Regions from separate parts of the Pseudarthrobacter sp. PH31-O2 genome, predicted to be linked through region 2. Evidence: predicted binding sites of a transcription regulator. Region 2 holds the regulator's gene; the other holds the start of a gene.
What was found. Region 2 encodes LexA, which represses DNA repair genes until DNA is damaged. Its sites were predicted from a motif close to TCGAACANNTGTTCGA; they were not measured.
Positions count from the first base shown of each region.

Region 1: the regulator LexA is predicted to act here: its motif matches at 7,243-7,258, upstream of uvrA (excinuclease ABC subunit UvrA).

Region 1 covers NZ_JASIST010000001.1:799,107-808,853, forward strand. The annotation lists gene rapZ (RNase adapter RapZ) at 1-533, opposite strand, end outside; gene uvrC (excinuclease ABC subunit UvrC) at 656-2,683, opposite strand; gene QMG72_RS03645 (lysophospholipid acyltransferase family protein) at 2,728-3,396, opposite strand; gene QMG72_RS03650 (HAD hydrolase-like protein) at 3,383-4,159, opposite strand; gene uvrA (excinuclease ABC subunit UvrA) at 4,271-7,111, opposite strand; gene QMG72_RS03660 (GntR family transcriptional regulator) at 7,318-7,710, opposite strand; gene QMG72_RS03665 (ABC transporter ATP-binding protein) at 7,707-9,443, opposite strand; gene QMG72_RS03670 (ABC transporter ATP-binding protein) at 9,644-9,747, opposite strand, start outside.
Region 2 covers NZ_JASIST010000002.1:426,926-436,672, forward strand. The annotation lists gene miaB (tRNA (N6-isopentenyl adenosine(37)-C2)-methylthiotransferase MiaB) at 1-745, shown strand, start outside; gene miaA (tRNA (adenosine(37)-N6)-dimethylallyltransferase MiaA) at 758-1,711, shown strand; gene dapF (diaminopimelate epimerase) at 1,772-2,728, shown strand; gene QMG72_RS05835 (class I SAM-dependent methyltransferase) at 2,709-3,323, opposite strand; gene hflX (GTPase HflX) at 3,814-5,382, shown strand; gene QMG72_RS05845 (ATP-dependent DNA helicase) at 5,375-7,564, shown strand; gene lexA (transcriptional repressor LexA) at 7,819-8,565, opposite strand; gene QMG72_RS17745 (LysM peptidoglycan-binding domain-containing protein) at 8,908-9,381, shown strand; gene QMG72_RS05860 (histidinol-phosphate transaminase) at 9,449-9,747, shown strand, end outside.

The sequences.
Region 1 (9,747 bases), on a different contig from region 2:
TCGCTGAAGAGTTCGGTGATCGCCGTCGCGAGCCCGTGCACGTTCAGCGCGGAGGTGTCCAGCACAATGTCGGCAGAGGTTCGCAGTTCGTGGAGCAGTTCGCGTTCCGCGGCGATGCCGTCAAGGATCCTGCCGCCGGCCTGGAGCGGGTGCGGACGCCGGCCCTGCTCGAAGCGGCGGACCAGGACGTCGTCGTTGGCATCGAGGAACAGGACCCGGAACCCGACGCCGCTGGCTTCCAGGTTCCGCAGGGCCGAACGGATGTCGGCGAACAGCTCCTTGCTCCGGACATCCATCACAACAGCAAGCTTGGAAATAGAACCCGGGGCGTGGGAGACAATTTCCGCGAGGGTGCCGAGCATCTGCGGGGGGAGGTTCTCCACGACGTACCAGCCGTGGTCCTCCAGGGCGTCCGCAGCAGTGCTCCGGCCGGCTCCGGACATGCCCGTCACGACAAGAAGTTCCGCCTCAACGGGCTTTACCGGTGTCATGCCGTCCGGCTCTGTACCGGATCCTGCCGTCGACTCTGCCATCAGTGAAGCCCCGTTCTGCTGTGCTGTTGTGCGCTGCCTCTTCAAGGGTGGCGGCCGCGCAGTGTTCCGTCGCGGCCCGCCTCATCCCAAGTCCTAACCCTAGCTAAGTTTGCCGGCGCTAGCTAAGTGTCCAGGATTTCACCGGTGGTCATGTTGACCGCGGGCACTGTGGCGTTCTCGACGTCGGCGGAGAAGTGCCGCACGATCGCCTCAGCCAGGGACGGACCGATCCCCTTGGCCCCGGTCAGTTCCTCGATGTTGGCCGCCTTGATGCTCTTCACCGAGCCGAACCGGGCGAGCAACGCCTTGCGTTTGGAGTCACCGAGGCCGGGCACACCGTCGAGCGCGGAGACGGTCATCGCCTTGCCGCGCTTTTGCCGGTGGAAGGAAATCGCGAAACGGTGCGCTTCGTCCCTGATGCGTTGCAGCAGATACAGCCCGGCGGAGGCCCGCGGTAGGATCACCGGGAAGTCACTGTCCGGCAACCAGACTTCCTCGAGCCGTTTGGCTAGGCCGACAACGTACACGTCGTCGATGCCCAGCTCGGCCAGGGCCCGGGCGGCCGCGTTGACCTGGGGCTTGCCGCCGTCGACGACGACCAGGTTGGGCGGGTAGGCAAATTTGGTTCGCGGCGCCGGAGTGGTGGTATCCGCCACCGTGGTCCCGGCCGCCGGGGCGACGGCGGCGTCTGCCACAGCGTTCAGCAGCGCCTGGTGTCCGGGTTGCCGGGCCGCGTCTGCCTGGACCGCTTTCTCCTGCAGATAGTTCCGGAAGCGCCGGGTGAGAACGTCATGCATGGCGGCAGTGTCGTCAGTTGCGGCGGCGCCGGTGACGGAGAACTTCCGGTACTCGGACTTCTTCGGCAGGCCGTCTTCCACCACCACCATGGAACCAACAACGTTGGTGCCCTGGACGTGCGAGATGTCGTAGCATTCGATCCGCAGCAGCGCGATCGGCAGATCCAACGCCTCCTGCAGTTCCTGCAGGGCCTGGGAACGCATGGTCAGGTCCCCCGCGCGCCGTGATTTGTGCAGTTTGAGGGCATGCTCGGCGTTCTCCCGGACGGTGGACAGCAGCGCGGCCTTGTCGCCGCGCTGCGGGACACGGACGTCCACCCGGGCCCCGCGCAGCCCGCTGAGCCACTGTGCCAGTTCGGCGGCGTTGCTGGGCTCCGTCGCGACGAGGACCTCCCGCGGCAGCCTGCCCTGCAGTCCTGCTTCCTCGCCGTAGACCTGCTGGAGCAAATGCTCCACCAGGTCCGGGGTGGTGGTGTCCTCGACCTTTTCCACCACCCAGCCGCGCTGACCGCGGATCCGGCCGCCCCGGACGTGGAAGACCTGCACGGCCGCTTCGAGCTCATCCTCGTGCAGGGCAAAAACGTCGGCGTCGGTATCCTCGGCCAGGACCACTGCGTTGCGTTCAAAGACCTTTTTCAGCGCAACGATGTCGTCCCGGATCCGGGCAGCCCGCTCGTAGTCCAGTTCCGCGACCGCCGCAGCCATGTCTTTCTCGAGCCGCGTCACGAAGGGTTTGGCTTCGCCGCCCATAAAGGAGCAGAAGTCCTCGGCCAGCGCGCGGTGGTCTTCGGCCGAGATGCGCCCGACACAGGGTGCCGCGCACTTGTCGATGTAGCCAAGCAGGCACGGCCTGCCGCTGGCTTCGGCCCGTTTCAGGACGCCGGGGCTGCAGCTGCGGACCGGGAAAACGCGCAGCAGGGTGTCCATGGTGTCCCGGATGGCGCCCGCGGTGTAGGGGCCGAAGTAGCGGGTCCCCTTGCGGCGCTCGCCACGCAGGACCTGCACCCGGGGGTATTTCTCCGCCATCGATACGGCGAGATACGGGTAGCTCTTGTCATCCCGGAACATGACATTGAACCGGGGTTTGAATTCCTTGATCCAGGTGTACTCCAGCTGGAGGGATTCAAGTTCGCTGCCGACGACTGTCCACTCGACACTGCTCGCGGTATGCACCATCGCATATGTCTTAGGCAGCAGGCCGGCCGGGTTGGCGAAGTAGGAGTTCAGCCGCGAGCGGAGGTTCTTGGCCTTGCCGACGTAGATGACCCGGCCGTGCGGGTCGCGGAAGCGGTAAACGCCCGGATTGGTCGGAATCTCACCTGTCTGGGGTCGGTAACCCGCTGGATCTGCCACGATTCCAGTCTACTGAGCCTGCAGCAGTGCCCTTGACGGCTGCGCTAGTCCACTGCCTTGCTTTGGTTGTAGCTGGTGGAACGTTCCTGGCCGCTGAGTTCGGCGATCGCGTCCATAATGCGGTCGGTGGCCTGCCGGCGGGCCGGCAGGGAGTGGTCCGGTCCGGTTTTGTCGAAATACATCGGTTCGCCGACCCTCATGGTGAAGTGCTGCGGCTTGACCGACTTGCTGTCCGCCGGCTGCAGGTGCTCGGTGCCGATCAGCCCCACCGGGAGCACCGGGGCGCCGGTGGTCAAGGCAAGCCACCCCACGCCGGTGCGGCCGCGGTAAAGAATTCCGTCGCGGGAGCGGGTGCCCTCCGGGTAAATACCGATGCCCTTGCCGGAGTCCAGGATTTCCAGCAGCGTTTTGAGCGCCTGGACGCTGGCTGCCTGCTCGCCCCGTTCCACCGGGATCGAGCCAACGGCTTCGAAGAAGGACTTCATGACCTTGCCTTTGACTCCGCCGGTGGTGAAGTACTCGGCTTTGGCAAAGAAGGCGACCGGGCGGGGCATCAGCGCCTGGACGATCACGCTGTCCAGGAACGAGAGGTGGTTGGGGGCCACGATGAAGGGACCGTGCTTGGGCACGTTCTCAAGTCCGATGACCGTCGGCCGGCAGGTCGAGGTCACCAGACCCCGGGTGGTCCAGCGGATTGCATCAAACATTGCCATCGGTGCACACCTCGTTTACAGCGTCGTTCGTCAGGTTCGGGTTCACGGCAACCGGGTCCAGCGGCTCCGGATTCACGGCGGTGTCCCGCCGGGTAATGCTCCCGTAGAGTTCGGCGCTGCTGTGCACAACCTCCACGGCGCCGGCAGTGTTCAGTTCCCCAGCCGGAGCGAATCCCCAGCCTACGCCGATACAGTCAAGGCCGTTGGCAGCGGCGCCGGCAACGTCCTGGGCACGGTCCCCCACCATCACGGCACCGCGGGTGTCCAGGCCACGGCCGGAGAAATCCGAGAGCGCCGCGGCAACGATCGATTTCTTCCCCGACTGGGTCCCGGCTGCCGCTGCCTCATCCGCGGCCGAGCCTCGGATGGTGAGGAACAGGCCGGCAATCCCGTGGTGCTCCAGCACTGTCCGGGCCAGGCCCTCGGGTTTCTGGGTGGCGACGGCGATGGGCCGGCCTGCGCCGGCAAAGGTTTCCAGCAGCGCGCGAATACCGGGATAGAGCCGGCTTTGGGCGATGCCGGTGGCCAGATAGTGCGCACGGTAGATGCGGATGGCGTCGTCCAGTTGACCGGCAGGCACCCCGGCGATTTCGGTGAGCGAATGGCTGAGTTTGGGGCCAATCATGGCATCCATTCGGGCTTTACCCGGAATGCGGAGTCCGAGCTCTGTGAGGGCCGCCGCGATTCCGTCCGATATTCCGTGCACCGGATCGACAAGAGTGCCGTCCAGGTCGAAAATCACGGGCACTGTTGTTTGGGTCACCGGCTTAGTTTCTCACGAGTCTCCCGATGCCAGAAACCCGTATGCCCCGAAAGGAATGTATCCGACGCGGCAAGGCCGGCGCTTCGGTGGAAGCACCGGCCCCGGCCGGCTTCAGGCCAGAATGTCGGCCAGGAAGGCTGCGGTATGGCTTTGGGTGGACTTTGCCACCTGTTCCGGTGTTCCGGAAGCTACAATTCGGCCACCGCCGGACCCTCCGTCCGGGCCCAGGTCGACGATCCAGTCAGCGCTTTTAATGACATCGAGGTTGTGCTCGATGGTGATGACGGTGTTGCCCTTGTCCACGAGGCCCTGCAGGACCAGCAGCAGTTTCCGGATGTCCTCGAAGTGCAGCCCTGTGGTCGGTTCGTCAAGGACGTAGATGCTGCGGCCGTTGGAGCGCTTCTGCAGTTCGGCTGCCAGCTTCACCCGCTGGGCCTCGCCGCCGGAGAGTGTCGTCGCGGGCTGCCCCAGCCGGACATAGCCGAGCCCGACGTCGACGAGGGTGCTCAGGTGGCGGGCAATCGGCGAGAACGCCGCGAAGAATTCGGCGCCTTCCTCGATGGGCATGTTCAGTACGTCGGCGATCGTTTTGCCCTTGTAGTGGACTTCCAGGGTTTCGCGGTTGTACCGGGCGCCGTGGCACACCTCGCAGGGTACGTAGACGTCCGGCAGGAAGTTCATTTCGATCTTCAGCGTGCCGTCACCGGAGCAAGCCTCGCAGCGGCCGCCCTTGACGTTGAAGGAGAACCGGCCCGGCAGGTAGCCGCGCACCTTGGCCTCAGTGGTGTCCGCGAAAAGCTTGCGGATATTGTCGAAAACGCCAGTGTAGGTGGCTGGGTTGGACCGCGGTGTGCGGCCGATGGGGCTCTGATCGACGTGGACCACCTTGTCGAGATGCTCGAGGCCCTGGATGGACTTATGCCGTCCGGCCACCTGTTTGGCGCCGTTGAGCTTGTTGGCCAGGACCTTGTACAGGATCTCGTTTACCAGGGTGGACTTGCCGGAGCCGCTGACGCCGGTCACCGCGGTGAACAGACCCAGCGGGAACGTAGCGTCAACGTTCAGGAGGTTGTGCTCCTTGGCGCCGACGACCTTAAGCTCACGCTTTTTGTCGTACTTTCGCCGCTTTTTCGGGACTTCGATCCGCTTCCGGCCGGAGAGGTAGTCACCGGTGAGTGACTCGGTGTTCTCGAGCAGCCCCTGATAGGAACCGGAGTGCACCACCATGCCGCCGTGCTCGCCGGCGCCGGGTCCGATATCGACCACCCAGTCGGCCTCCTGGATGGTGTCCTCGTCGTGTTCGACCACAATCAGGGTGTTGCCGAGGTCCCGCAGCCGGGTGAGTGTCTCGATCAGGCGCCGGTTATCCCGCTGGTGCAGGCCGATGGAAGGCTCGTCCAGGACGTAAAGGACACCCACCAGGCCGGAACCGATCTGGGTGGCCAGCCGGATCCGCTGGGCTTCGCCGCCGGAGAGAGTGCCGGACGCCCGCTCCAGGTTCAAATACTCCAGGCCGACGTCGAGCAGGAAGGTGAGCCGGGCCTGGATCTCCTTAAGGACTTGGTTGGCAATCTGGGCCTCCCGTCCGGTCAGCACCAGGTTGTCCAGGAAATGGGCGCAGTCGCGCATTGGCAACGCGGCGACCGCGGCAATGGACTTGCCGTTGATCAGCACCGAGAGCGAGGCCGGGTTCAGGCGTGCACCGTTGCAGGCCGGGCACGGAATCTGCCGCATGTACTCCTCGTAACGGTCCCGGGCCTTGTCCGAGTCCGTTTCGAGGTGCTTGCGGTGGACGTACTGGATGACGCCTTCGAAGCCTGTGCTGTATTTGCGTTCCCGGCCGAAACGGTTGCGGTACTGCACCACCACTTTGTGGTCCTTGCCGTGCAGCACGGTCTGGCGGGTGTCCTCGGAGAGCTTGTCCCACGGGGTTTTCATGGAGAAACCCAGTTCCTTGGCGAGTCCGCCGAGCAGCCGGTTCCAGTACTCCGTGGTTGCCGTGCCGAGCGACCACGGAGCGATGGCACCCTCCGCCAGGGACAACTCCCCGTTCGGGATGATCAGTTCCTCATCGACCTCGAGCTTCGTGCCGATGCCGCTGCAGGCCGAGCACGCACCGAAAGGGTTGTTAAAGGAAAAGGAGCGGGGTTCGATCTCATCGATCGCCAGGGGGTGCTCATTTGGGCAGGCGAGGTGTTCGGAGAACGCCCGGACCCGCTCCGGGTCGTCAGCTTCGAGGTCGACGAACTCGGCGAGGATCCTGCCCTCGGCAAGGCCCAAGGCAGTTTCCACCGAGTCCGTGAGGCGCTGGCTGATGCCGTCCTTGACCACAAGGCGATCCACCACCACCTCGATGGTGTGTTTGAACTGTTTGCCCAGCTTGGGCGGGTCGCTGAGTTGGATCAGCGTGTCATCGACCCGGGCACGCGAGTAGCCCTTGGCGGTGAGCTCCTTGAACAATTCGACGAATTCGCCCTTGCGGCCCCGGACAACCGGTGCCAGGACCTGGAAGCGGGTGCCTTCCGGCAGCTCCAGGAGCTGGTCCACGATCTGCTGCGGGGTTTGCTTCGCGACGGGCTCCCCGCAGATGGGGCAGTGTGGGCGGCCAACGCGGGCCCACAGGAGCCGCATGTAGTCGTAGATTTCGGTGATGGTACCCACCGTGGAGCGCGGGTTTTTGCTGGTGGACTTCTGGTCGATGGACACCGCGGGCGAGAGGCCCTCGATGAAGTCGACGTCGGGCTTGTCCACCTGGCCGAGGAACTGCCTGGCGTAGGCGGAGAGGGATTCGACGTAGCGGCGTTGGCCTTCGGCAAAAATAGTGTCGAACGCCAGGGACGACTTGCCCGAGCCGGAGAGGCCGGTAAAAACGATCATGGAGTCGCGGGGCAGGTCCAGGTCCACGTTGCGCAGATTATGCTCGCGCGCGCCTTTGACCACCAGCCGCGACATGTCCGGACGCTTCACCGCGGGGCGCGCATCGTCTGCGCGGCCCGGTTTTGCGGACTCCGTCGGGAGGACTGCGGACTGGGAATCTACGGCTGGATCGTCAGCTACGGCTTTAGGCACGCTACCAATGCTAATCGAAAACTTCTTCGAAGATCCATTTCCGGGGCGCCCCGTGCCGCGAAATCCCGCGCGGCAACTTAGCGCCGGTCCTAGGAGCGGTCGTACGCGGCGGCGAGCAGCTGCACGGCCTCGGCGAAGCTGGCGCCCTGGGCTTTCGCGGCATCGGCGAACCCGGCAGCCACAGCGGAGAGCGAGCTCCAGGCTTCGTCCCGTGCGCACATCACAGTGCCGTTTCGGCCCCGGGTGACCACAACGCCGGCGGCCTCGAGTTCCTTGTAGGCGCGGGCCACGGTATGGGGTGCGACCCCCAGCTCGCCGGCAAGGCTGCGGACGGCAGGGAGCTTGGTCCCGGGCGCCAGCGCGCCGTTGTCGGCCCGTTCAATAATGTTGAGCCGGAGCTGATCAAACAACGGGACCGTGCTGCCGGGGTTGGGCCGCCAGGCACCGGGAAACGGGACCGTCGATGCGTCCGTGGGGGTCACTGTCCGGGCTCCCGGCCGGAGGTGGCCTGTTCGCGGCGGGCGAACTGTGCCTTATACAGTTTCAGGTACATCCCACCCCTGGAGATGAGTTGGCGGTGGGTTCCTTGTTCAACGATCCGTCCTTGATCCATGACCAGAATTAGATCAGCGTCGCGCACGGTGGACAAGCGGTGGGCAATCACGAAGCTGGTGCGTCCCTGCCTGAGGCCGCGCATCGCCCGGCGGATCTGGACTTCGGTGCGGCTATCCACCGAGCTGGTCGCCTCGTCCAGGACCAGGATGCTGCGCCCGGCGAGTTGCGCACGGGCAATCGAAATCAGCTGGCGCTGTCCGCGGCTGAGCGAGTCTCCGTCGTTGCCGAGCATCGTGTCGTACCCCTCAGGCAGCGCCCGGACGAACTGGTCAACATGGCTGGCCTGAGCAGCGGCAATCACTGCGGCATCGCCCGCGCCGGGGCGGCCGTATTCGATGTTCTCCCGGATGCTGCCGGTGAAGAGCCAGGAGTCCTGCAACACGGTCCCGAACCTGGCCCGCAGTTCGTCGCGTGTCAGTTCCGCGATATCCGTGCCGTCGACAGTAATCCGGCCCGAATCGAGTTCGTTGAAGCGCATAAGCAGGTTCACAACAGTGGTCTTGCCGGCTCCGGTATGGCCAACAATTGCCACGGTCTGGCCGGGTTCCACGGTAAAACTCAGATCCTGGACCACCGGTGAACCGGGCCGGTAACCGAACGTCACACGCTCAAACGTGACCCGGCCCGCGGCATGGGGCGGCGCAATTCCGGCCCCGTGCCGGCCCGGGTCCGGGTCCGGCGGGATCTCCGGTGCATCCAGGAGGTCAAAGACCCGCCCGGCCGAGACCAGGCAGGACTGCAGCAGGGTCAGCATGCCGCCAATCTGCCCCATCGGTTGGCTGAAGAGCCTGCTGAATTGGATGAAGGCCTGAAGGCCGCCAATCGTCATGGCCCCGGACAGCACCTGAAGCGCCCCGACGACGGCGACGGCGATGTAGTTGAGGTTGGAAACCAGGACCATCAGCGGCTGAACGACGCCGGACACGTACTGGGCGCGTGCGCCCGCGCGGCACAATCGGTCGTTGGCGTCCCTGAAACTGGACGCAGCTGCCTCCTGCCGGCCGAAGGCCTTGATCACCTCATGTCCGGTGAATAGCTCCTCGAGTTGTGCGTGCAGCTCCCCGGTGCTGCCCCATTGCTCAGTGAAATGGCCCTGTGACTTCCGGGCCACCAGGACGGTGATGAGGGTCGACACCGGGACGGACACCAGCGCGATCACTGCCAGCACCGGGGAGATCCACAGCATCATGCCCAGCGCCCCGGAGAGCATCAACAGCGACATAATGAGCTGGTTGAGCAGCTGGTTGAGCGCCTGGGCAATGTTGTCGACGTCGTTGGTGGCTCGGCTCAGAACGTCGCCACGGTGCTGCTCGTCGAAGTGGCCCGACGGCAGGACGTGCAGTTTGACCTCCACCGACGCACGCAGCCCGCTGCTGAGTCGCTGCGCGGCAACGGCCGTCAGGGTGCCCTGGATCCAACTGAAGGCCGAGGCCCCCAGATACATCAGCGAGACCTCCGCCAGCAGGGCAGCCAGCTGATCCTGGTCGAAGGTTCCGCCGGTGACGCCAGCAACAACGACGTCGGTGGCGTCGCCGAGGACTTTGGGCGCCAGCACGTTGAGCACCACAAATGCGCAGGTGGCAGCGAGGACGCCTGCCATCAGCAACCTCGACGGGCGCAGCAGCCCGAGTAGCCGCCCTGCCGTGCGCCAGCGAAGCCGGCCGGCGCCCGGGGTCGTTCCGGGAGGCGCTGACGGGAGGGCAGCGCGCCGGCCGTCCGGTTGTGTGTCCAGCACGGGTTGCTCTGTGGTCCCGCCGGCGGCGGGAGTGCCGGTCCCGGCGTCGGGGGGCGGCTCCGGCTTCACGGGGTCTCCTCAAGCACCAGCTGGGAGGCTGCGATCTCCTGGTAGCTGGGCGAGGACTCCATCAGCTGCTGATGTGTTCCCTGTGCCACGAGCCGGCCGT
Region 2 (9,747 bases):
CGCCATGGCAGAGACCCCGAACGTGATGCCGCAACTGCACATGCCACTGCAGTCCGGCTCGGACAAGGTCCTCAAGGAGATGAAGCGGTCGTACCGGTCCACCAAGTTCCTCGGCATCCTGGACAAGGTCCGCGCGAAGATTCCGCACGCCGCAATCTCCACTGACATTATCGTCGGATTCCCAGGCGAAACCGAGGAGGACTTCCAGGCCACCCTTGACGTTGTGGAGAAGTCCCGCTTCGCCACAGCCTTTACCTTCCAGTACTCCAAGCGGCCGGGCACGCCTGCCGCGGAGCTGCCGGACCAGCTCCCCAAAGCCGTTGTGCAGGAGCGCTTCGAACGCCTTACCGCGCTGCAGGACAGGATTGCGGCCGAGGAGAACGCCCGCCAGCTCGGCCGGCGCGTCGAGGTGATGGTTACCGCCCATGCCGGGCGTAAGTCCGAGGAAACGCATCGGCTCTCCGGCCGGGCACAGGACCAGCGGCTGGTCCACTTTTCCGTGCCTGACGGCGCCGAGACGCCCCGGCCCGGTGACCTCGTTACGGTGACCATCACCGGGGCAGCGGCGTTCCACCTCGTCGCCGACCCGGCGACCGTGGCGGACTTCAGTCTTCGACGTTCCCGCGCCAGCGACGCCTGGGACAGGTCGCAGGCGGATTCCTGCGGCGCCCCCGCCCCGGGATCGTCAGCCGGAACGAAGGGTGTGTCCCTGGGCATCCCGGCACTGCCCGTGCGCAGCAGCTAGCCCGTGAAAGCCTTGCAGGACACCCCGGCCGGCCTGGAACCTGTCGCGGGGACCGGCGCCACGCCGGGACTGCCGGTGATCGCCGTCGTCGGGCCGACCGGCTCCGGCAAGTCCGATCTTGCCGTCTCGCTGGCGCTGGAACTCGACGGCGAAGTCATCAATGCCGACTCGATGCAGTTCTACCGGGGCATGGACATTGGCACCGCGAAAATCACCGAGGCCGAACGCAGGGGAGTGCCGCACCACCTTCTGGACATCCTGGACGTAACCGAGGAAGCCAGCGTCTCCGACTTCCAGCAGCACGCCCGAGGGCTCATTGCCGCCATCCATGCCCGCGGCAAACGCGCCATCCTGGCAGGGGGATCCGGTCTCTACGTCCGCGCAGCCCTTGACGTGCTGGAATTCCCCGGCACCGATCCGGTCATCCGGAGCAGGCTGGAGACCGAACTGGAAATCGACGGACCGGCGCTTTTGCGTGCGCGGCTCGAAGGCGTGGACCCGGTTTCCGCGGGCCGGCTCGGCGACGCGCGCCGGATTGTCCGTGCCCTGGAGGTGTTCGAGCTGACCGGGCGGCCGTTCAGCTCCTTTATGCCCAGCCGCGAGTACTTCCAGCCCGCCGTCCAGATCGGGCTCGAGGTGGACCGTGAACGGCTCCGGGAACGGCTTGCCCGCCGGGTGCACACCATGGCTGACCGCGGGCTGCTGAACGAGGTCAGCAGGCTGGACGCGGCCGGACTCCGGCGGGGCAAAACAGCACCCCGGGCCCTCGGCTATGCGCAATTCCTCAAGGTCCTCGACGGCGAATCCGACCCAGCTCAGGCAGTGGCGGAAACCATCGTCGCGACCCGGCAGTTTGCCCGGCGCCAACTCACCTGGTTCCGCGCCGACCCCCGAATAGGCTGGCTCGACTGGCAGGACCCGGAACTGTTGGCCAAGGCCGCCGCGCTTTGCGGCGGAGCCGAGTGACCGGAACGTGGTGCCACGGCCGTTTTCCAGCGGCACGCCCCGCGACGGTACCCTTGGTGCATGGATGAAGACTTGGCCGTGGCCACTGACCGTAAACCCTCCGGGGACAGTGCAGCCCTGGGCGGGCTGAAGTTTTCCAAAGGCCACGGGACGGGCAACGACTTTGTCCTGCTCGCAGACCCCCACGGCACCCTGGCGGTCACCCCGGAGCAGGTTGTCGCACTGTGTGACCGTCATCTGGGAATCGGCGGGGACGGACTGATTCGCGCCGTCCCGTCCCGGCTGCTCGCCGAGGGCCGTGAACTGTTGACGCAAAACCCCGAGGCCGAGTGGTTTATGGACTACCGCAACGGCGACGGCTCACTGTCGGAGATGTGCGGCAACGGTGTCCGCGTCTTTGTCCACTTCCTGGTCAGTGAAGGCCTGATTGAGCTTCCGGCCGGCGAAGCAACGACCATCGGCACCCGGGGCGGCGCCAAAACAGTCGTTCGCACCGCGTCCGGCTACGCAGTGGACATGGGCCCCTGGGAATTCATTTTCCCGGGCGAGGCCACCGCCCGGTCCATGGATTCGCTGGTCAGCGCCGCCGGGTTGGAAGTGGCACGGCCGGCGCTCTCCGTCAGCATGGGCAATCCGCATACGGTTGTGGCGTTGGCAGAAGCCGCTGAACTGGATGGCACGCAGCTCTTTACCGCACCCCACGTTGACCCTGCACCGCCGCACGGCACCAACGTCGAATTCGTGGTTCCCGCCGAGCCGCTGGTCCACGAGGGCGTCGGTACCATCACGATGCGCGTATATGAACGCGGAGTCGGGGAAACCCAGTCGTGCGGCACCGGCGCCTGCGCCGCGGCCGTCGCGATCCGCCACTGGGCCGGCCAGGGTGCCCCGGACGCCTGGAACGTCCACGTCCCCGGTGGTGTGGTCGGCGTGAAGTTCTTCCTCGGCGCGGAGGGGCACGAGCATGTCGAACTCAGCGGCCCCGCCGTGATCGTCGCTAGTGGGACGCTTTCCTGACCCGAAGGATCCGAAACGACTTCGACGTGCTCTCCCGGGTCACGGTGAAGCTGCTGTCCAGCTCCGCTGCGAGCCAGCGCTGAAGGGAATCGGCACCGAGGTTCTTTTGCACTACCAGCCAAGCTGAGCCGCCCGGAACCAACCGCGGCAGCCACCGGAGCAGGAGTGCGTGCAGCTCGTCCTTGCCGATCCGGATCGGCGGGTTGGACCAGATGGTGTCAAAGCGAAGTTCAGGGTCGACGGCGTCGGGCGTGCTGGCCGTGACATTCTTCAGTCCCAGCAGCGCCGCGTTTTCGTTGCTCAGGGTCACGCAGCGTTCGTTGACGTCGACGGCGTAGACGTGTGAGTGGGGTGCCCGCAGGGCCATGGTCAGTGCGATCGCGCCCCAGCCGCAACCGATGTCCAGCAATGTCCCCTGCGGCGCCGGCGCCGGGGCCTCGGCCAGCAGCACGGCAGTGCCTTTGTCGACACCGTCCGGGCTGAAGATGCCCGAGGACGTCTGCAATTGCCGGGTTGCCCCGGCCAGTTCCACGGTGAGTGGCTTGCGGGTGAACGGCCCGGCCGGCTGGGCGGTGAAATAGTGTGCAGACTCCATAACCTGCCAGAATAGTTGCCTGCCTGCGCGGATGGGAAACCGGCAGGAGCCAGGTGCGCCGCCGGGCGGGGGCCAGTGCGTCCGGTCCGGGGGAACTTCGCCGTCTGCTAGGCTTAAAAGCATGTTCTTGAACTTCAAGTAGCCGGCCCGGGTTAAATCCCGTCCCCGCAGCGACGCAGGTAGTCACCTTCCGCCCAGCGCGCCACCCACGATGCTCCCGACATGGACCCACCGCTGGCGCCCGTCCCACTTGGAGATTGGCAGTGCTTGTTGCGGCGCGGCCTGCGGAGCGTCTCTTCCTCCTCAAGGCGCCAACCGTGCCTGTTCCCTTTCCCGCCGCTCCGATGAGGAGCCCACCATGCCCGAAGCGCCGTTGCCTCAGGCAACCCAGGAGTCCCGTTTGACCAATAGTCGTCAGCCCAGCGCGAATACCGCCCCACGCAGCACCGATCGGCACTATTCTGAAACTGCCAAACCTCTAAAGGAGACCATGACCAGTCAGCCCAACACCGGACCCGATTCAGCAGCCCAGGACATGAGTCCTGCGGAAATCCAGGCTGTCATCGACCGGATCCTCGCCAAGGACACCCCTGCCCGGGAGCCAGCCCAGACTGCCGGTGCGCCCGCCTCGGTGCTTGGCAAGGCGCAGGCCATTTCCCGGCGGGGCGAAGAGCACAGCAGCTACGACGGCGACCAACAGGACCTCGAGGAACGCCACGCACTGCGCCGGACCGCCGGGCTCTCCACCGAGCTTGAAGACGTCACCGAAGTCGAATACCGCCAACTTCGACTTGAGCGCGTCGTCTTGGCCGGGCTCTGGACCGAAGGGACCCTCGCGGATGCCGAGAATTCGCTCCGCGAACTCGCCGCACTGGCCGAGACCGCCGGTTCGGAGGTCCTCGACGGGATCGTCCAGCGCCGCACCAAACCCGATCCCGGTACCTTCCTCGGCTCCGGTAAGGCCCAGGAGCTCAAGGACATAGTGATGTCCACCGGCGCGGATACCGTCGTCGTCGACGCCGAACTGGCACCCTCGCAGCGCCGCAGCCTGGAGGACATCGTTAAGGTCAAGGTCATCGACCGGACGGCCCTGATCCTGGACATCTTTGCCCAGCACGCCAAGAGCCGCGAGGGTAAAGCCCAGGTGGAACTCGCACAGCTCGAATACCTGCTTCCACGGCTGCGCGGCTGGGGCGACTCGATGTCACGCCAGGCCGGTGGCCAGGTAGGCGGCGCCGGCGCCGGCATGGGTTCGCGTGGTCCCGGTGAAACCAAGATTGAACTGGACCGCCGCCGGATCCGTACCCGGATGGCCAAGCTGCGCCGTGAAATCGCTGCAATGAAGCCGGCGCGGGAAACCAAACGGGCCAACCGCCGTCGCAATTCCGTGCCGTCGGTAGCGATCGCCGGGTACACCAATGCCGGCAAGTCCTCGTTGCTGAACCGCCTGACCGACGCCGGAGTCCTGGTGGAGAACGCCCTGTTCGCCACGCTGGATCCGACGGTGCGCAAAGCCGAAACCTCGGACGGACTGGGCTACACCCTGGCAGATACCGTCGGCTTCGTCCGTTCGCTGCCCACCCAGCTCGTGGAGGCATTCCGCTCCACCCTTGAGGAAGTCGCGGACGCGGATCTGATCCTGCATATCGTCGATGTCTCGCACCCGGATCCGGAAGGCCAGATCGCGGCCGTCCGGGCCGTCTTCAGCGAAGTCGACGCCCGCAAGGTGCCGGAAATCATCGTCCTGAACAAGGCCGACGCCGCCGACCCCTTTGTGATCGAACGGCTTAAGCAGCGCGAACCACGCCACATTGTGGTGTCGGCACGCACCGGGGAGGGTATCCCGGAATTGCTCAAAGCCATTAGCGAAGGCATCCCGCGCCCCAGCGTGAAGCTGGAACTCTTGATTCCCTACAACCGCGGGGACCTGCTCAGCAAGCTGCACGAGACCGACGCCGAAATCATCAGCTTGGACCACGAGGAAGCAGGCACCCGTGCCGTGGTGATGGTGCGTGAAGGCTTCGCCGCTGAACTGGATTCGTTCATCAGCAATGACTGAGGCAGCGGTGACCGGGGCGGAAGCCGACACGGACCACCAGGCGGGAACCGCCCGGGCAGCGGAGGACGCGGCCACGGCGGTCCCAGTGGACCCCGCTGGGACTGAACCGGAGGCAAAGCCGCCGGCACGAACAGGTGCCCAGGCCGGTGCGGAATTCGTCGTCGAACTGCTCGACCGCGCCGTGGCGGGAATGGGCGGCCAGAGCCGGGACGGCCAGCACGAGATGGCCCGGCAGGTGGCGCACGCGATTGACAGCGGCGACCACCTGCTGGTCCAGGCCGGCACGGGCACCGGCAAATCCCTCGCGTACCTGATCCCGCTGATCGCCCACTCGCTGGTCAGCGACAAGCCCACACTGGTCTCCACCGCCACCCTTGCCCTGCAGACCCAGATCGTTGGCAGGGACCTGCCCCGGCTGCTGAAGACCATTACCCCGGCGCTGGACCGGCCGGTCAAAATTGCCCTCGTCAAGGGACGGTCCAACTACGTGTGCCGGCATAAGCTCGACGGCGGCTTCCCCTCGGAAGAGCCGTCCGAAGGCCAGCTCTTCTCGCTCGGGGAGGATACCTCCGTGCCGCATTTTGCCGCCGCGATGGGCGGCCCGTCCTCCCAGCTCGGCAAGGAGGTCGTCCGGCTCCGCGACTGGGCCGAGGACACCTCGACGGGAGACCGGGACGAGCTTTTGCCAGGGGTCACCGACCGTGCGTGGCGGCAGGTCTCAGTTACCTCGATGGAGTGCCTTGGCGCGCAAAAGTGCCCGCTGGCGGCAGAGTGCTTCAGCGAACTCGCCCGCCAGAACGCCGCGGACGCCGACGTTGTTGTCACCAACCACGCCATGCTGGCGGTCAGCGCCTTCGAGGGCCTCGCCGTGCTGCCGGAATACGATGTTGTGGTGGTTGATGAGGCCCATGAACTCCAGGACCGCGTGACCGGTGCGGTCTCCGGCCAGCTCTCCGTCGCGATGGTGCACGCCGCCGCGTCCGGGGCCCGGAAGCACACCGGCATTACGGTGGACGCGCTGAACAACGCCGCCGCCAACCTGGAACTTGCCATTGAGGGCGTCCCCGGCGGGCTGATGCCGAACGGGCTAAACAGTGAACAGCTGGACTGTGTCGACCAGTTGCGGGACGCGTGCCGCGCGGCCCTCTCGGATTCCAAGGGGGACAGCGCCAACACGGCCGACGGCGGCCGCCAGCTGGCGCGCTCGCGCCTGATGGTGATCCTGGAGCTTTGCGAACGGCTGCTGGCGGCGCGGGAAAACCGTGAAGTGGTCTGGTTTTCCCGCAACAGCACCTTTGACCCGCAGCAGGGCTACTCCCAGCCCGAAGAGTCCGCGCCCGCCCTGGTCAACATCGCTCCGCTCAGTGTCGCCGGCCGGCTCCGTGAGGGCCTCTTCGCGGACCACACTGTGATCCTGACCTCCGCGACCCTGGCGATCGGCTCCGCGTTCGAACCCGCCGCCGGCGGCCTGGGCCTGGTCGGCCCCGGGGCACCCAGCTGGACCGGCGTCGACGTCGGCTCGCCCTTCGAATACCCCAAACAGGGCATTCTCTACGTCGCCAAGCACCTGCCCAAGCCCGGCCGCGGCACGTCCCCGGAAGCCCTCGACGAACTCGAGAAGCTCATCCGCGCCTCCGGCGGCGGGGCGCTGTGCCTGTTTTCGTCCCGCCGCGCCGCCGAGGACGCAGCCGAGGCGATGCGGCCGCGGCTGGACGTCAGCATCCTCTGCCAGGGCGACTCGACCATGACCGCGCTTGTAAAACAGTTCGCCGATGAACCGGACACCTGCCTCTTTGGCACCATGTCCCTGTGGCAGGGTGTCGACGTGCCCGGCGCCTCCTGCCGCCTCGTGGTGATCGACCGGATTCCGTTTCCGCGTCCCGACGACCCGCTGATGACTGCCCGGTCCCGCGCCGTGGCACAGGCCGGAGGCAACGGCTTTATGAGCGTTTCCGCGACCCACGCCGCCATCCGCCTGGCCCAGGGCGCCGGCCGGCTGATCCGGACCACCACGGACAGGGGAGTGGTGGCTGTGCTGGATTCACGGCTGTCCACCGAACGCTATGGCGGATTCCTCCGGGCGGCGTTGCCGCCATTTTGGCCCACCACCGATCCCGTGGTCGCCATGGCTGCCCTGGAACGGCTTGGGAAGGAATCCGGGCAGCCCGCTAGCGGCCGCTGACGGGACGTTTTGCAGTGCTTTGGTGCTCCCGCCCGGTTCCTTGAACCGTGCCAGGGCTGCAGCACCGGACCCTCGGCATTCCCGCCGCCGGCCCTCCAGCAGGGGCCAGGGAACCTAAGGGGCGCAGGGAACATCAGGGGCCAGGGAACCTAAGGCGGGCAGGGAACCGGGTCGAACGTGCCGGGGGGCATAAGGCCGCGGCCGGGCTACCGGCCCGCCGGGTCCTGGCCGGATCAAGCCGGCACCAACGCGGGCTACAGCGAGCGCAGTACCGAGACGACTTTGCCCATAATGACGGCGTGGTCGCCGAGGATGGGCTCGTACTGCGTGTTCTGCGGCAGCAGCCAGGTGTGGCCGTCGCGCTGGCGGAAGGTTTTAACAGTGGCCTCGTCGTCCAGCAGCGCCGCCACGATGTCTCCGTTGACGGCGTCACCCTGCTGGCGCACCACCACCCAGTCGCCGTCGCAGATGGCTGCATCGATCATGGAATCCCCGGCGACCTTGAGCATAAACAGCTCGCCGTGGCCCACCAGCTGGCGGGGCAACGGCATCACGTCCTCAACGACCTGATCAGCCAGGATCGGACCGCCGGCCGCGATCCGGCCCACCAGCGGCACCATGGCGGTGTCGGTGGCACTGCTCAGCTCGGACATGGACAGCCCGCCCACGGTCCGCAGCCCGCCGGCCTTGGCGGCTGGGATCTTTGCGCTTCCCTCATCGAGGGTCAGCGGCATCAGCACTTCCATGGCACGCGGGCGCTTCGGGTCGCGCCGCAGGTAACCCAGCTTTTCCAGTTGTGCGAGCTGGTGGGTGACGCTGGAGAGGCTGGCCAGTCCTACCGTGTCGCCGATCTCGCGCATTGACGGCGGGTAGCCGTTGTCCGTCACGGAACGCTGGATAGTTTCCAGAATCTTCTTTTGCCGAACGGTAAGGCTCTTCGGTGGCCGGGCCGCCTGCGGGCCCCGCTGGGTGGCCCTGCCGCCAGTGGCTTGTGCTGCCATGTTCGCCAACGCCTTTCCGTTCCGCCCGGCTGCCGTGGCTGCGGCTGCCGGGAACTTCCGGCCTGAAATGTCAGACCCTGCTGATCAACTGCAGAAGTGGTTGTTCTTTGAGTCAAACCTAGGCCAGCCACACCGCTTTTTCAAACATTTGTTCTAGCGAGTCTCGACAATGTTCGTTCATAAGTGCTAAAACAGAACTAGCAAGATTCGAACATGTGTTCTATTACTTAGTTGCCCGTGCAGGGCATGGCGTTCGGTTGTTTGTTCGAAAGTTAGGCCGGTTGGCGGCACGTATGTGGAGTGCGCCGGGCGGCACAGTATGGTCCAGGAAGGGCTCAGTTCATGTCAGCATCAAGCGCGTTTCACGACACTTTCGGCCGCGACGCATTCGGCAACTACGGCCGGCCCGACGCCGGCGCACCCGGCGGCGGGTCCGCCCCTGCCGTGCAGGACAGCCCCGGCAGCCGGCAGCTCGCCGCTGTCCGCGGGCCGCGCGCCCGGCAGGCGCCGCTGAAGCTCACCCGCCGGGGGCGCCTTGTTTTTATCGGCGTGCCGCTGATGCTGCTGGCCGCACTGATTTTGACCCTGAGCGGCTTCCTCAACGCGCCCGCCAAAGCGGCAGAGTCCACCGGTGAGTTGTCACCCACACCAACTGTCACCGTGACGGTGCAGCCGGGGGAGTCGCTCTGGGCCATTGCCGCCGCCGTGGTGCCCGGCCGCGACCCCCGCGACGTCGTTGCCGACATCATCGAGCTGAACAACCTCGGAGCCGCACGCGTGGTGCCGGGCCAGGCCCTTTTCATTCCGTCCACGTAGGGCCGTTGAGCGGTCGGTCAGGTGTCACAGTTTCCGGGCCCGCGGCGATCTCACTTAAACTAGTGAGGTGACTGACCAGTTAGAGCGCCTGAACCGACTTCCCCTCCGGACCAATCTTCGCGGACTGACGCCCTACGGTGCGCCGCAGCTTGACGTTCCCATCCTGCTGAACGTCAATGAAAACACCCACGGTGTCCCGGCCGATGTGCTGGCCGCGATCTCGGAGGCGGTTACCGTTGCTGCCGCTGGCCTGAACCGCTATCCGGACCGCGAGTTTACGGATCTGCGCGAAGCCCTTGCGGAATATTTGGGCCACGGGCTGGGTGCGGAGAACATCTGGGCGGCAAACGGTTCCAACGAGGTGCT